DNA from 3 places in the Burkholderia sp. F1 genome. Region 3 is predicted to be linked to each of the others. Evidence: predicted binding sites of a transcription regulator. Region 3 holds the regulator's gene; each other region holds the start of a gene.

Region 1 (5,174 bases), 1.9 Mb from region 3:
GTGGATATTCGTAGTGCAGGTCACCTAGCGAGAAACCGCATGCGTCGAGAATCGCGCACGTCTCCTCGATCTCGTCCGACGAGAACAGCTTCGCGATCCGGTTCCGCGCGCGCAGATGCTGCTCCGCATTCGGCGCGAGCGCATAGCCGCATTCCGAGACCGGCATCCCGATCCGGATCGCCGTCATCACGTCCTGCAGCGGCTTGCACGAACGCTTGTGCATCGTCACGTCGCCGAGCGCGACGATGCGCACGCCGCGCCGCTCGCCCGCCGCACGAATCTCCTCGCGTTGCGCGCCGTCCAGCGCTCGCTGCAACTGCACGAGCCCGAGCCGCGCACGCTCGCCGAACGTTGCACGAAACCATGCGACCTGCGCATCGAGCACGTTCGCGCGAACCGGATATGCCGGCACGAGGATCGCGAAGCAGTCGGGCATCCCGCGCAAGTGCGCGAATTTCGCGGGAGGCGCCGACAACATCCGCGGCGTCAGTCGATACGTACCCTTCGGCGCTTCCATCCGCCGCCACGAAATCAGTTCGGACAGGTTGCCGTAGCCTTCGCGGTTCTGCGCTAGCAGCACGAGCCCGAACGCGCCGGGGCCCGGATCGTGGCCGGGTGGAACATCATCCGGCGTCACCTCGAAGTACGCGCCGACGATCAGCGGCAGCCCTTTCGCCTGCGCCGCGACATGCATCCGCGGCGCGCCCGCGAGCGAGCATTCGTCGGTGATCGCGATCCCGCGATAGCCGAGCTCGACCGCGCGCTCGACCAGCTCCTCCGCATGCGACGCGCCATGCAGGAACGAAAAGTTCGAACGGCAGAACAGCTCCGCGTAATCGGGCAGCAACTTGAATTCCGCAACCATCACCACTCACCCGAACAGGCCGTGCAGGAACCAGCGCGGTTCGGACTCGCTCCCCGACCGCTCCTTGAATACCCAGTAACACGCGCCGGCCTCGTCCTGCGCAACGCAGTAATCGCGTGCAGCCAGCTGACCGTCGAACCACCCCGCCTCGATCCGCTCGGGCGACGACATCATCCTGAGCGGCGTATGGAACACCGGCCGGTTCTCGCGCATCAGCAGCGGCTGCGGCTCGGCCAGCAGCCACACGGGACGCGGCGGCGCGGCCGGCGGCCCGGCAGCCGGCTTGCCGGCCTGCGCGTCGAGCGGCAGCCAGCGGTTCGCGGCCTCGGGCCGGTGATCGGCGACGGGCGCCGCGCGCAATACGTTCTCCGCGCCAAGCCGCGCGACCAGCAGCTCGATGAGCCGCGCACGCGTCTCGCGCGTGCCGCCCGGCTCGGGAAACAGGTCATCGGCCGGCGGCGCGACTGACTCGACACGCGTGGCCGTCAGGCGCACCGCGATCACCGCGGCGGGCAGCTCGACGCGGGCAAGCCGCTCGCCGAGCAGCCGCATGAAGTGCGCCTCGTCGCGCACGGGCGACGCGAACGCGAGTTCGAGCGGGGTCGGCGGCACGGCCTGGCGGCCGCGCTCGTGCTCGAGACCGAACGTCATCGCGGCCAGCGACAGCTGCCGCGCGGACAGCCAGCCGCACAGCTGCACGACGAGTCGCCGCGCGGCGAACAGCACGGCCTCCGCGTATTCGACGCGCTCCGGCAATTCGAGCCGCACGTCGAACACGGGCGGCACCGGCATCCACGCCAGCGGCTCGACCGCATCGCCGTATGCGCGGTCGAGCGCGGCCAGCAGCGCGGGACCGCAGCGGCGCTGCAGCCCCGCGCGCGGCAGGCCGCGCAGGTCGGCCAGCGTGCGGCAGCCGAGGCCGTCGAACCAGTCCGCATACGGACGCGCGTCGGGCAGCAGCACGCACGGCAGAGCGTCGAGCGCGCGGACGAGCGACGCATGGCCGGCCACCCGGCGCCGGCTGCGCGAGCGGGCCGACGCGCGCGCGAGCAGCCACGCGCCGCGCCCGGTCGGCGCGGCGGACAGGCACGCTGCATAGCCGAGCGCCGCGAGCGTCGCGCGCACCTGGCGGCACAGCGACGGCAGGCCGCCGAACAGGCGCAGGCTCGGGCCGACATCGACGACGAGCGTCGCTTCGTCGTCGAGCGCGACGCACGGCGAGAAGCGCAGCAGCGCGAGCGCGACCGCGCGCAGCGCATCGGCCTCGCGCGCCGGGTCGCGCTCGACGAGCTGCGTGTGCGGCGCGAGCGTCAGCACGCCGCCGCGCTTCATGCCCGCGCGCACGCCCTGCCGGTGCGCGGCCGCGTCGGCGATCAGCACGACGCCCTGCTCGAGCACCGCACAGCCGGCCTCGCCGTCAGACGGCGGCGGGGCGCGCACGTCGAGCGGCAGGCGCGGCAGATGGATGCCGAGCAAGACGCGCATAGCGGCTCTCCACGATGGGCGACGGCAGGTCGAGCACGAGCGGCTCGCTGCGTGCGGGGCCGCGACGCTTGACGATGTCGATCGACACGCCGCCCGGCACCGGATGCAGCGCGACGCGCAGCACGGCCGGCGACGGCTGCCGCGCGGCCGGCAGCGGGCGCAGCATCACGAACAGCGTGTCGCCCGTGCGCGCGGCCGCGAGATGCAGGCGCCGCAGCGCATCGGGCCGCGCGTCCTGCCAGAGCAGCAGCGCACCGCAGCAGCCTGTCTTGAGCGCCTGCTCGGCGGCCCACAGCGCGTCCGTGCGGCTGCCGGCGCGCAGCCACAGCAGCGCGTCGGCCGGCACGCCGAGACCGGCGAGCGCGGTCGCATGCGGCGACTGCGGCGGCGCGACGAGCGCGAGCGGCCGCCGGGCGCTGACGGTGTGCGCGAGCGCGGGCGCGAGCAGCCGCATCTCGCCGCAGCCCGGCTGCGCGGCCAGCAGTTCGACGAGCCCGCCGACCGGCCAGCCGCCGCCCGGCAACTCGGCGGACAGCGACGCGAAACCCGTGTCGATCGTGCGCGGACCGCCGCGCGCGAGCTGCGAGCCGCGCCATAGCGACGGATGAAGGGATTCAGGAGAAATGGAGGATGCGAGCATGACGCCACCCACAACTGTATGGATATACAGTATATGGCAATGCGCTCGCGTCGCACAGCGCCGGTGCGAAACCGGCTTTTCATCAGACGAAGGACGGGGAGCAAGCCGGGCCGGGCGTCACGAGGCGACGCGCCCGGTCAGGTTCGGCCCGGCCAGGTTCGGCCCGGCTTGATCAACCGACTCGGAGCGACCGGCCGGCGCGGCTGTGCCGGCCGGCCCACGCGCCGCGCATCAGCCAAGCAGCAGCGCATCGTCGTCGAGCTGCTCGTGCCGCACCCTCTCGAACATCTGCAGCAGGTCCGGCACGTCGAGCCCCTTGCGCGCGTCGCCCGACACGTCGAGCACGACCTGCCCCTGGTGCAGCATCACCGTGCGGTCGCCGTAGTCGAGCGCCTGCCGCATGCTGTGCGTGACCATCATCGTCGTCAGCCGGCTCTCGGCGACGATGCGCGCGGTCAGCTCCAGCACGAACGCGGCCGTCTTCGGGTCGAGCGCGGCCGTATGCTCGTCGAGCAGCAGGATCCGCGACGGCCGCAGCGACGCCATCAGCAGGCTCACGGCCTGCCGCTGGCCGCCCGACAGCAGCCCGATCCGGTCGGTCAGCCGGTTCTCGAGGCCGAGATTGAGCAGCCGCAGCTTGTCGCGAAACAGCTCGCGCGACGGCCGATCGAGCGCGGCCTTGAAGCCGCGCCGCCCGCCCCGCGCCATCGCGAGCGCCATGTTCTCCTCGATCGTCAGCGCCTCGCAGGTGCCGGCCATCGGGTCCTGGAACACGCGCGCGACGAGGTGCGCGCGGTCCCACGCGGGCTGGCGCGTGACGTCCGCGCCGTCGATCGCGATGCGGCCCGCATCGACCGCCTGGTCGCCGCTGATCGCGTTGAGGAAGGTCGACTTGCCCGCGCCGTTCGAGCCGATCACCGCGACGAACTGGCCGTCCGGAATATCGAGCGACAGCCCGCGCAGCGCACGCGTCTCGATCGGCGTGCCGGGATTGAACGTGAGTTTCAGGTCTTGTGCGGACAGCATGTCATGCCCCTCCGTTCTTGCGCGCGAACAGCTTCTTGCGCGTCGCCGGCAGCACCAGCGCGATCGTGACGAGCGCGGCGGTCACCAGGTTCAGGTCCTGCGCCTTCAGGCCGATGAATTCGCTGTTCAGCGCGAGCGCGATGAAGAAGCGGTAGACGATCGCGCCGAGCACGACCGCGAGCGTCGTCAGCACCAGCCGGCGCGCGGGCAGCAGCGTCTCGCCGATGATCACCGCGGCCAGCCCGATCACGATCGTGCCGATCCCCATCGAGATGTCCGCGCCGCCCTGCGTCTGCGCGAAGAGGGCCCCCGCGAGCGCGACGAGCGCGTTCGACAGCGCCATCCCGGCGAGCGTCGCGCGGCCGGTGGCGATGCCCTGCGCGCGCGCCATCCGCGGGTTCGCGCCGGTCGCGCGCATCGCGAGGCCGAGCTGCGACGAGAAGAACCAGTCGAGGCCGAGCTTCGCGACCACGACGACGACGGCGAGCAGCGCCGGGCGCAGCACGTAGTCGGGCAGCCAGTCCGGCTGCAGCACGGTGAAGAGCGTCGGCTCGGTGATGAGCGGCACGTTCGGCCGGCCCATGATCCGCAGGTTCACCGAATAGAGCGCGATCATCATCAGGATGCTGGCGAGCAGATCCATGATCTTCAGGCGCACGTTGAGCCAGCCGGTGACGAAGCCGGCCACGGCGCCCGCGACGATCGCGAAGCCGGTCGCCGCGAACGGGTCGAAGCCGGCCGAGATCAGCGTCGCGGCCACGGCACCGCCGAGCGGGAAGCTGCCGTCGACGGTCAGGTCGGGAAAGTTGAGGATGCGGAACGAGATCAGCACCCCGAGCGCGACGAGGCTGAAGATCAGGCCGATCTCCAGTGCGCCCAGAAACGAGAACAGAGACATGGTGGGGAAATCCTGTTGCTTCCCGGCCGGACGGGTGCGGCCGGGCGAAGCGAACGAGCGGCCCCGGTAAGGGCCGAGCGTCCGGCGGTTTCGTTCAGGCCCGGATCGGGGCCTTCAAGCGCGGCGGCCGGCAGCGGCTTACTTGATGACCGTCTTCGCGTCCTTGACGAGATCCTGCGACAGCGTCACGCCCTGCTTCGCGGCCGCGCCCGTGTTCACGAACAGCTCGAGGTTGCTGCTCGTCTCCGACGCGATCGCGC
Region 2 (5,174 bases), 600 kb from region 3:
ACCACCGCATCGTAGAATGCGTGCCGGCGCCGCACGCCGGCGCCGCGTCTCCGGTGGCCCATTCCAGCGCCCCATTCCAACGACATTACGCCCGCCCATCCATGTCCAGCAGCAGCACCGCCCCGATCCGCCGCTTCCGCTCCAAGACGCTTACCGCCGCCCTCGCGTTCCTGTTCGGCTCGATCGGCGCGCATCGCTTCTATCTGTACGGCTTTCGGGACGTCTATGGCTGGGCCCATCTGCTCGCGACGATCGTCGGCATTCCCGGCTTCCTGCTGCTCGCCGCGACCCAGCGCACCGCCGGCCTCGGCTGGTGGCTGGCGCTGCCCGGCGCGATTTCGCTGCTGGCGGCCTTCCTTGCGGCCATCGTCTACGGCCTGCGTCCGGATGAAAAGTGGGACGCGCAATTCAATGCGGACACCGGCAGGCACAGCCGTTCCGGCTGGATGGTGATCTTCGTCGTGATCTTCTCGCTGCTGATCGGCGCGTTCCTGCTGATGACGGCGCTCGCCCTCTCGTTCCAGACGTATTTCGAGTCTCAGGTCGAAGCGGCCAAGCAGATCTCGCAATAAATAAACTGAAGCGACGCGCCGCACGCCTGCTTCGCTGGCGGCGTCGCCCTCCATCCGATGGCGCGCCGGAAACTAGAAAAGGCTCAACTGCGTGTCGTCGCGCGACGTCGAACCGACCGCACGCGCGTTTGATCGAGGGGTGGCCGCCCTTCCCACCTCCGGCCCGCGGGTGAGCAGCCCCGGGTGGCCGGCCCCCGGATGGCCGGCCCCTCTAAACTGCGACAGATCGAGAATGCCGTTCGCGCGCTCGTTCAGCCCCAGCCGCTTGACCGCCTGGCGAAAACGCTGCTTCAGCAGATCCGCCCAGATCCCTTCGCCCTTCATCCGCTTGCCGAAATCCGAGTCGTAGTCCTTGCCGCCGCGCATGTCGCGCACGCGGTTCATCACGCGCTCCGCACGATCCGGGAAATGTGCGGTCAGCCAGTTCCTGAACAGCGGCGCAACTTCCCAGGGCAGCCGCAGGATGATGTAGCTCGCATGCGTCGCGCCCGCTTCCGCGCACGCTTCGAGCACCCGCTCGAGGTCCGGCTCGGTGACGAACGGAATCACCGGCGCGATGCTCACGCCGACCGGCACCCCCGCGTCGCGCAGCGCGCGGATCGTGCGCAGGCGGCGGGCCGGCGTCGCCGCGCGCGGCTCGAGCGTGCGCGCAAGATCCGCGTCGAGCGTCGTGATCGTAACCGCCGCCATCGCCTGCCCGCGCGCCGCCATCGGCGCCAGCAGGTCGAGATCGCGCTCGATCAGCGACGATTTCGTGATCGCGGCGAACGGCAGCCCGTGATCGTGCATGACCTGAATCACGCTGCGCGTGATGCGCAGATCCCGCTCGACCGGCTGGTATGCATCGGTATTGACGCCGAGCGCGATTGGCTCCGGCACGTAGCGCTTTCTGGAAATCTCGCGCTCGAGCAGTTCGGCCGCGTTGACCTTCGCATAGATGCGACTCTCGAAATCGAGCCCCGGCGACAGGCCGAGATAGCTGTGCGTCGGCCGCGCGAAACAATAGATGCAGCCATGCTCGCAGCCGCGATACGGATTGAGCGACACGCTGAACGGAATGTCGGGCGACTGGTTGCGCGTGAGGATGCTGCGCGCCCGCTCCTCGAACACCTGCGTGCGCAGCGGGGCCGGCAAATCGGCGTCGTCCGCCTCGTGCGTCCAGCCGTCGTCGACCGCCTCGCGAAGCGCCGTCTCGTACCGCCCCTGCAGATTGTCGACCGCTCCGCGCCCCTTGCGAGGTGTGGGCGGCGCAACCGGAAATTCATTGTCGGATCGATCGTCCATCTCGCCACCCAGTCACCTGCACTCAATACTGTATATTTATACAGTATTGAGTGCAGCGTGCCAAGGGCGAGATAAGGGTGAAACAATGGGACGAGGCAAGGGGCCTATTCGTCGACCGAAATCGTCAGCGTCTCCTTGATTTCCTCCATCACGACATAGCTCTTCGACTGCACTGCGCCCGGCAGCTGCAGCAGGATGTCGCCCAGCAGCTTGCGGTAGTCGGCCATCTCGCCGATCCGCGCCTTGATCAGATAGTCGAAATCACCCGACACGAGATGGCACTCGAGCACCTCGTCGATCTTCATCACCTCCCGGCGGAACTGCTCGAACATGTTGCCGCCCTTGTGACCGAGCGTGATCTCGACGAACACGAGCAGCGCCGCGCCGAGCTGGGCCGGATCGACCCGCGCGTGATAGCCGGTGATCACGCCGTCGCGCTCCATGCGCCGCACGCGCTCGATGCACGGAGTGACGGTCAGTCCGACCTGCTCGGCGAGATCCTTCATCGCCATCCGGCCGTCGTTCTGGAGCAGTTTGAGGATGCGCCGGTCGAGCTTGTCGAGCGTGCGTACCGGTTGGCGTTGGGTTCTCATTTGTTTATGCTGAAAAGCCAAAAAATACGATAACAAAAACTGCACATTCGACAATACCATAGCGAAAAAAACTAGATCAGCTAGAGGTTACACGGAGCCGCGGGTGCATCCGGCCTCGATCTGGTCCTTCCATCTGGAGCAGCTATGCGAGTCGTCGTTCTGGGCAGCGGTGTAGTGGGCGTGGCAAGCGCGTATTACCTCGCGCGCGCCGGTCATGAAGTCACGGTGATCGACCGGGAGGCCGGCCCGGCGCTCGATACGAGCTTCGCGAACGCGGGCCAGATCTCGCCCGGCTACGCGGCGCCGTGGGCCGCGCCCGGCGTGCCGCTGAAGGCGGTCAAGTGGATGTTCGAGAAGCACGCGCCGCTCGCGATCCGCCTCGACGGCACCCGCTTCCAGCTGCAATGGATGTGGCAGATGCTGCGCAACTGCACGGCCGAGCGCTACGCAGTGAACAAGGGCCGCATGGTCCGTCTCGCCGAATACAGCCGCGATTGCATCCAGGCGCTGCGCGCCGACACGGGCATCGCGTACGAAGGCCGCACGGGCGGCACGCTGCAACTGTTCCGCACGCAGCAGCAGCTCGACGGCGCGGCGAAGGACATCGCGGTGCTGCAGGACGCGAACGTGCCGTTCGAACTGCTGTCGCCGGCCGAGCTGAAGAACGCCGAACCGGCGCTTGCCGCGGTGTCGCACAAGCTGACGGGCGGCCTGCGCCTGCCGGGCGACGAAACCGGCGACTGCCAGTTGTTCACGACGCGCCTCGCCGCGCTCGCCGAAGGGCTCGGCGTCAAGTTCCGCTACAACACGCCGATCGACGCGCTCGCGGTCGCCGGCGGCAAGATCGCCGGCGTGCAGTGCGGCGGCGAGATGGTGCGCGCTGACGCTTATGTCGTCGCGCTCGGCTCTTACTCGACCCGCTTCATCGCGAACCTGATGAAGATTCCGGTGTATCCGCTCAAGGGCTATTCGATCACCGCGCCGATCGTCGACGAAGCGGCCGCGCCGGTGTCGACCGTGCTCGACGAAACCTACAAGATCGCGATCACGCGTTTCGACCAGCGCATCCGCGTCGGCGGGATGGCGGAAATCGTCGGCTTCGACAAGCGCCTGCGCGACGCGCGCCGCGAAACGCTCGAGATGTGCGTGAACGACCTGTTCCCGGGCGGCGGCGATACGTCGAAGGCGACGTTCTGGACCGGCCTGCGCCCGATGACGCCGGACGGCACGCCGATCGTCGGTCGCACGCCGGTGTCGAACCTGTTCCTGAACACCGGCCACGGCACGCTCGGCTGGACGATGTCGTGCGGCTCCGGCCAACTGCTCGCCGACCTCATTTCCGGCAAGCAGCCGGCGATCCAGGCGGACGACCTGTCGGTGCACCGCTACCTGAAGGACGTGGCAGGCCAGCCGCGTCCCGCTTACGCGTAAGTCGCACCGGCCCGCTGCAGCGGGCCGGTCTGAGTCAAGCCAAAAGGCGCCCGAGGGCGCCTTTTGGCATTGCATCCCACGCCGGCGTCAGAACTGGTCTTCCGTCAACGCGAGTACACCCTCGCCGCCCTTCGCGCCGACGATCGACGCCTCGAACCCGCCCGCCTGCACGAGAATGTGTTCCGCGTAGAACTGCGCAATCGCGATCTTCGCATCGAAGAACGCCGGATCGCTCGCGCGGTTCGCATGCGCCACCACCAGCGCGCGCGCCATCTGCCACCCGCACAGCACCACGCCCGCCAGCTTCAGGTACGGCACGCTGCCCGCGAACACCGCGTTCGGGTCCTGCTTCGTGTTCGCCACCACATAATCGACCACCGCCGACAGCGCCCGCGCGCCCTTCTCCAGCTGCGCCTTCATCGACGCCGCCGCCGCGCCGTCGAGCTTGCCCAGCGCGTCGACCGTCCGACCGATCTCGCCGAGCAGCGCCTTCGCCACCGCGCCGCCGTCGCGCACCGTCTTGCGGCCCACCAGGTCGTTCGCCTGGATCGCCGTCGTCCCTTCGTAGATCGCCAGGATCCGCGCGTCGCGGTAGTACTGCGCGGCACCCGTCTCCTCGATGAAGCCCATCCCGCCGTGCACCTGCACGCCCAGGCTCGCAACGTCGTTCACCATCTCCGTGCTCCAGCCCTTCACGACCGGCACCAGGTACTCGTAGATCGCCTGGTGGCGCGCGCGCGTCGCCTCGTCCGAATGGCGGTGCGCAATGTCGCTGTGCGCGGCCGCCACATAGGCCAGCGCCCGCGCGCCTTCCGTCAGCGCGCGCATCGTGCCGAGCATCCGCCGCACGTCCGGGTGCTGGATGATCGCCACCGACTGCTTCGCCGAGCCGTCGACCGGCCGGCTCTGCACCCGCTCCTTCGCGAATGCCGCCGCCTTCTGGTACGCACGATCGGCCACGCCGATCCCCTGCATCCCGACGCCGAAGCGCGCCGCGTTCATCATGATGAACATGTATTCGAGGCCGCGATTCTCCTCGCCGATCAGGTAGCCGACCGCGCCGCCATGGTCGCCGTATTGCAGCACCGCGGTCGGGCTCGCCTTGATGCCGAGCTTGTGCTCGATCGACACGCAGTGCACGTCATTGCGCGCGCCGAGGCTGCCGTCGTCGTTGACGAGGAACTTCGGCACGATGAACAGCGAAATCCCCTTCACGCCTTCCGGCGCATTCGGCGTGCGCGCCAGCACGAGGTGGACGATGTTCTCGGCCATGTCGTGCTCGCCCCACGTGATG
Region 3 (5,174 bases):
TGCGCTGCACGTGCATCCGCGAGAAGCCCGAATACATCGACTCGAAGCTCGCGGACATCATCACGCTCGACCCGACCGTGCCCGCCGCGAGGAACGCGATGTACGACACGCCGTCGACGCGGCCGACCATCAGCCCCAGGCCGAATCCGAGCCCGAACAGGTAGATCATCGGATCCGCGAGATTGCCGATCATCGACGCCACCGCGAGCTTGCGCCACACGAGATAGTTGCGGCGCCACACGGCGGCCCAGTTGGTCGCGTTCGCGGGCATCGCGATCGCAAAGCGCGATTCGCGCGGCGGCGCGGGCGTGGCGGAGGCGGAATAGTTGCGTACGTCCATGAGCGCTCAGTCCTGCATCTCGCGGCCGGTCAGCCGCAGGAACACGTCTTCCAGATTGGCGGGGCGATGCAGATAGCGCAATCCGGCGCGGCCCTTGAGCCGCGCATTGAGCGGATCGGGGTCGCTCACGTAGCAGAACAACGTTTCGCCGCTGATCTCGGTGCGCCTCGCGAAGGCGGCCAGCTCGTCGCGCAGCGCCGCCGGATCGGCGCCGTAGATCTCGATCACGTCGCAGCCGATTTCCGATTCGATCAGCGCATGCGGCGCGCCTTCGGCGATCTTGCGGCCTTCCTCGATCACGCACAGGCGGTCGCACAGGCGCTCGGCTTCTTCCATGAAATGCGTGGTGATCAGGATCGTCTTGCCGCGAGCGAGCAGCGAGCGCAGCCGCTCCCACATCAGATGCCGCGCCTGCGGGTCGAGGCCGGTCGTCGGCTCGTCGAGCACCAGCACGTCGGGGTCGTTGACGAGCGCGCGCGCGAGCGTCAGCCGCCGCTTCATGCCGCCCGACAGCTCGCTGACCTTCGCGTCCGCCTTGTTCTCGAGCTTCGCGAACGCGAGCAGCGACGGCACGAGCGCGCGGGCGTCGTGCGCCGACACGCCGAAATAGCGGCTGAACACCAGCAGATTCTCGCGAACCGTGAAATCCGGGTCGAGATTGTCGAATTGCGGAACGACGCCGACTCGCTGGCGCGCACGGCGCGCGCGCGCCGGAACCGGTTCGCCGCATAGCGAGATCGCACCGGCGTCCGGGTACGTGATGCCGAGCAGCATCTTCAGCGTCGTGGTCTTGCCGGCGCCGTTCGGCCCGAGCAGGCCGTAGCATTCGCCGGCATGGACGCGAAAGGACAGGCCGTTGACGACGAGCTTGCCGCCATAGCGTTTTTCGACGTTCTGGAAATCGATCGGTGCGACGGACATGGGCAATGTTGTCGTTGGATGCAGCGTGGCGGACACGTCCGGCGACCGTGCGCGCCGACGCCGGGGCGCGAACCGATGCGCCGGTGGACGGTCACACCGGCATGACGGCAAAACGCGATGCCGGCGCGCAGCCTGCGTGTGACGCGAACGGGCGGCCCGATCGGGCCATTCTAGTGCATTGCCTGCACGTCTTCAGGGCGTGCGCGCACGACGCGGTGCCGGCGCTTGCCGATCATGCACTGCATCATCGCGTATCGGCCGCACGGGGCGAATCAGCGTTTTCCATCCCTTGCGTCCCGGATTGCGGCGCACCATGATGAATGCGTAGGGTTCGTTGTCTCGAATGGGAGGGCTCATGGCTAGCTACAACAAGATTTTGCTGTGTTATGACGGCACGCTCGAGGGACGCAAGGCATTGCGTTGCGGCGCCAATCTCGCGCTGGACCTGAAGGCCGAGACGCACTTGCTGTCCGTCGTCGACATGCGTTCGAGCATTGCGCAAAGCGCCGGATTGTTGACCGATGTCGCGTGTGGCCGCTTCGAGGAAACGGCGCGCGAAATCCTGCAGGAAGGCGTGGACTGGCTGCGCGAACGCGGATTGCAGGCGGAAGGGCATTTCGCGTTTGGCTACCCGATCGACGAGATCGCCAACCTCGCCGCGGAACTGAAGGTGGACCTGATCGTGGTCGGGCACCGCTGCCGCAGCGGGTTGTCGAGATGGTGGATGGGTTCGGGCAATACGCAACTGCTCGATCGCGTGAACTGCAGCATCCTGGTTGCGTGCTCGTCCGCCGAAGAGCAGAAGGCCGAAATCGCTCGAGAACGCGACGCGGCGGCGACCGCCGCCAGATGACTGCCTAACAGTTTTATCGTCTGACCGGCGCCGGCTCGTGCTGTGCGCCGGCCGTCCGCCGGCCGCGCGCGGCGCCGGTACGCTGCCGGTTCAGCCGTGCAGGTCGATCGCGGACAGCTTCCACGAAAACAGCCCGACGCGGTGAAGTATCGCCGCGTAGCGCGTCCCATCCGCGCTGCGCTGGTACGTCACGACGAATTCGTCGACGCTCCGGTAGCCGGCGCTCGTTTGCTGCTGCCTCGGCGCGCTGGCCTGCGACGAAGTGGTTGATGCCGGTGCGGCCGGCGCGGCCGGCGCGCTGCCGGCGGCCGCGTTCGGCCCATTCGTCGATGCGGCGCTGCCAGCCGAATCGGCCGGCGGCTGTGCCGGCCACTCGGGCGGCCGCTCGCCCGGATTGCCCCGTGGCGGCAATCCGCTCATCAGCGCCGCGACGCCTTCCGGGGTCGCGTAGGCGTCAACCAGTGGCCCGATCAATGCTGAACCGATCAACGCGCCGATCACGGCGAACGGGTTGTTCTGCCGTTTGGCGTCGATCCGGCGCATCAACTCGTCGGTGACCTGCTGCTTCAGGCTGATGCGCAGCGACGGGAAATCCACGTACTCGCTGACCGCCTGCGCATCGCGCGCATCGATCGCCGACTTCAGGCGGCCGAGTGCGACGTAGGGTGACGCATACGCATAGCCGATCGCCGCGATGACGACGGCGGCCAGCACGACGATCAACAGGGGTTTGAGCCGCCTGGGGCGGCCCGGTGCATGACTCACGATGCCTCCGGTGCGGGAATGTTCCGCAATCAGAGACTGCCTTGCGCGATCGAACGTTCCTCGGCGATGCAGTGATCGATCATCCGGCACACCGCCTCGATCGTCCCGACCATGATCAGGCGCGACGAACCATGGTAGACCCGCACCGGCGCGCGGCGCGCCGGTTCCGCGTGATTCAGGCCGGCGTTCAGCGATACCCGCGCGAACGCAGGCAGCGCCGACGGCAGCAACGACGCTTGCCGTTCGACTGCTTCTTCTTGACCGGTGGGCGCCGCGACGGTCAGCGGCACGCACGGCGTGCGGCCGCGCAGGTGACGCAGGCGACCGAATTGGCGGAAAGGCAGCAGGCGGGCAAGGCGTTCCATGGTGTTCTCCTGAGCGAGACGGATTGTCAGAATTCGCCCGAGCGAATCAGCCCGACGGCGATGCCTTCCAGCGCGAATTCCGCGCTGCCGGCCTTGACGAAGATGTTTTCGTAATCAGGGTTCTCCGCGATCAGCTCGAGGCCGCCGGGCCGGCGCTTCAGGCGCTTGACGGTGACGTCGTCGCCCAGACGCGCGACGATGATCTGGCCGTCCTTCGCTTCCGTGCGCTTCTGCACGGCGAGCAGGTCGCCGTCGAGGATGCCGGCGTCGCGCATCGACAGGCCGCGAACCTTCAGCAGGTAGTCCGGCTTGCTGGAGAACAGCGCGGGATCGCACGCGAAATGCTGCGAGATGTGCTCCTGCGCGAGGATCGGGCTACCTGCCGCGACCCGGCCGACGAGCGGCAGCGACAGCTGCATCAGGGCCGCGTGCGGCAGCGTGAACTGGTGCGGCGCGTCGTCGCCGCCGAGCAGGCGGATGCCGCGCGACGCACCGGCCGCCAGCTCGATCACGCCTTTGCGCGCCAGTGCGCGCAGGTGCTCCTCGGCCGCATTCGGCGAACTGAAGCCCAGTTCGGCCGCGATCTCGGCACGGGTGGGCGGGAAGCCGGAGCGCTCGATCGCGCGGCGGATCAAGTCGAACACTTGCTGCTGGCGGGCGGTGAGTTTGGTCATGGCTTAACTGTATGGATAGACAGTGAGCTGTATTTTTATACAGTACTCCGGGAATTTCAAGTGTTACGTGAGGTTCGTCGCGATCGCGTCGATTCCGGCGTGATCCGGCGACGTCCGGACGCCGGTTCGTCCGCGGCAACCGACGATTCCGTCTGCGTTAGCACTTTTTAGTATTAAAAAATAAGGAACGATTATTTTTAATCATGTAACCCGTTCGATAGACTGGCTCGCATCTCGCAATACCGACAACATGACCGACAACACGGGAGAAGCACGGATGGTGAAGCGCAATACGGGACTGGCGAGCGGGGCGCGCCGCTTGATCGCAACCTTCGCGCTGGGCGCGGCCGCGGCGCTGGGCGTCGTCGCGCAGGCGCACGCCGACGCGACTTTCCTGAACGTGTCGTACGACCCGACGCGCGAGCTGTATCAGGACTTCAACCAGGCGTTCGGCAAGGAATGGAAGGCGAAGACGGGCGAGACCGTCAACTTCAAGCAGTCGCACGGCGGCTCGGGCGCGCAGGCGCGCTCGGTGCTCGACGGGCTGCAGGCGGACGTCGTGACGCTCGCGCTCGCGTACGACATCGACGCGCTCGCGAACAAGGGGCTCGTCAACAAGGACTGGCAGAAGCGCTTGCCCGACAACGCGTCGCCGTACACGTCGACGATCGTGTTCCTGGTGCGCAAGGGCAATCCGAAGGGCATCAGGGACTGGGACGACCTGACGAAGCCGGGCGTGTCGATCGTCACGCCGAACCCGAAGACCTCGGGCGGCGCGCGCTGGAACTATCTCGCCGCATGGGCGTATGCGGTGCACAAGCCGGGCGGCAACGAGCAGACCGCGAAGGATTTCGTCACGAAGCTCTACAAGAACGCGGGCGTGCTCGACTCAGGCGCGCGAGGAGCGACGACGAGCTTCGTGCAGCGCGGCATCGGCGACGTGCTGATCGCGTGGGAGAACGAGGCGTTCCTGTCGATCAAGGAATTCGGCACCGACAAGTTCGAGATCGTCGTGCCGTCGGTGAGCATCCTGGCCGAGCCGCCGGTCGCGATCGTCGACAAGGTGGTCGACAAGAAGGGCTCGCGCAAGCTCGCCGAGGCGTACCTGAACTACCTGTACAGCCCGCAGGGCCAGGAGATCGCGGCGCGCAACTACTACCGGCCGCGCTCGAAGGACGTGCCGGCGGCGCTGACGAAGCAGTTCCCGAAATTGAAGCTGTACACGGTCGACGACACGTTCGGCGGCTGGACGAATG

Evidence for each region. The regulator LexA, encoded in region 3, represses DNA repair genes until DNA is damaged. The targets are predictions, from matches to a motif close to ACTGTATNNNNATACAGT.
Region 1: the regulator LexA is predicted to act here: its motif matches at 3,004-3,021, upstream of imuA (translesion DNA synthesis-associated protein ImuA).
Region 2: the regulator LexA is predicted to act here: its motif matches at 1,884-1,901, upstream of ACFIMZ_RS05745 (PA0069 family radical SAM protein).

Annotation. Positions count from the first base shown of each region.
Region 1 covers NZ_CP172421.1:3,645,207-3,650,380, forward strand. The annotation lists gene ACFIMZ_RS17170 (error-prone DNA polymerase) at 1-865, opposite strand, end outside; gene ACFIMZ_RS17175 (Y-family DNA polymerase) at 872-2,350, opposite strand; gene imuA (translesion DNA synthesis-associated protein ImuA) at 2,283-2,990, opposite strand; gene ACFIMZ_RS17185 (ABC transporter ATP-binding protein) at 3,222-4,016, opposite strand; gene ACFIMZ_RS17190 (ABC transporter permease) at 4,018-4,914, opposite strand; gene ACFIMZ_RS17195 (ABC transporter substrate-binding protein) at 5,053-5,174, opposite strand, start outside.
Region 2 covers NZ_CP172421.1:1,175,484-1,180,657, reverse strand. The annotation lists gene ACFIMZ_RS05750 (NINE protein) at 102-572, shown strand; gene ACFIMZ_RS05745 (PA0069 family radical SAM protein) at 645-1,856, opposite strand; gene ACFIMZ_RS05740 (Lrp/AsnC ligand binding domain-containing protein) at 1,961-2,449, opposite strand; gene ACFIMZ_RS05735 (D-amino acid dehydrogenase) at 2,594-3,880, shown strand; gene ACFIMZ_RS05730 (acyl-CoA dehydrogenase) at 3,968-5,174, opposite strand, start outside.
Region 3 covers NZ_CP172421.1:1,779,624-1,784,797, forward strand. The annotation lists gene ACFIMZ_RS08580 (ABC transporter permease) at 1-340, opposite strand, end outside; gene nodI (nodulation factor ABC transporter ATP-binding protein NodI) at 347-1,261, opposite strand; gene ACFIMZ_RS08590 (hypothetical protein) at 1,267-1,578, shown strand; gene ACFIMZ_RS08595 (universal stress protein) at 1,617-2,114, shown strand; gene ACFIMZ_RS08600 (DUF2939 domain-containing protein) at 2,205-2,879, opposite strand; gene ACFIMZ_RS08605 (hypothetical protein) at 2,909-3,244, opposite strand; gene lexA (transcriptional repressor LexA) at 3,271-3,918, opposite strand; gene ACFIMZ_RS08615 (sulfate ABC transporter substrate-binding protein) at 4,196-5,174, shown strand, end outside.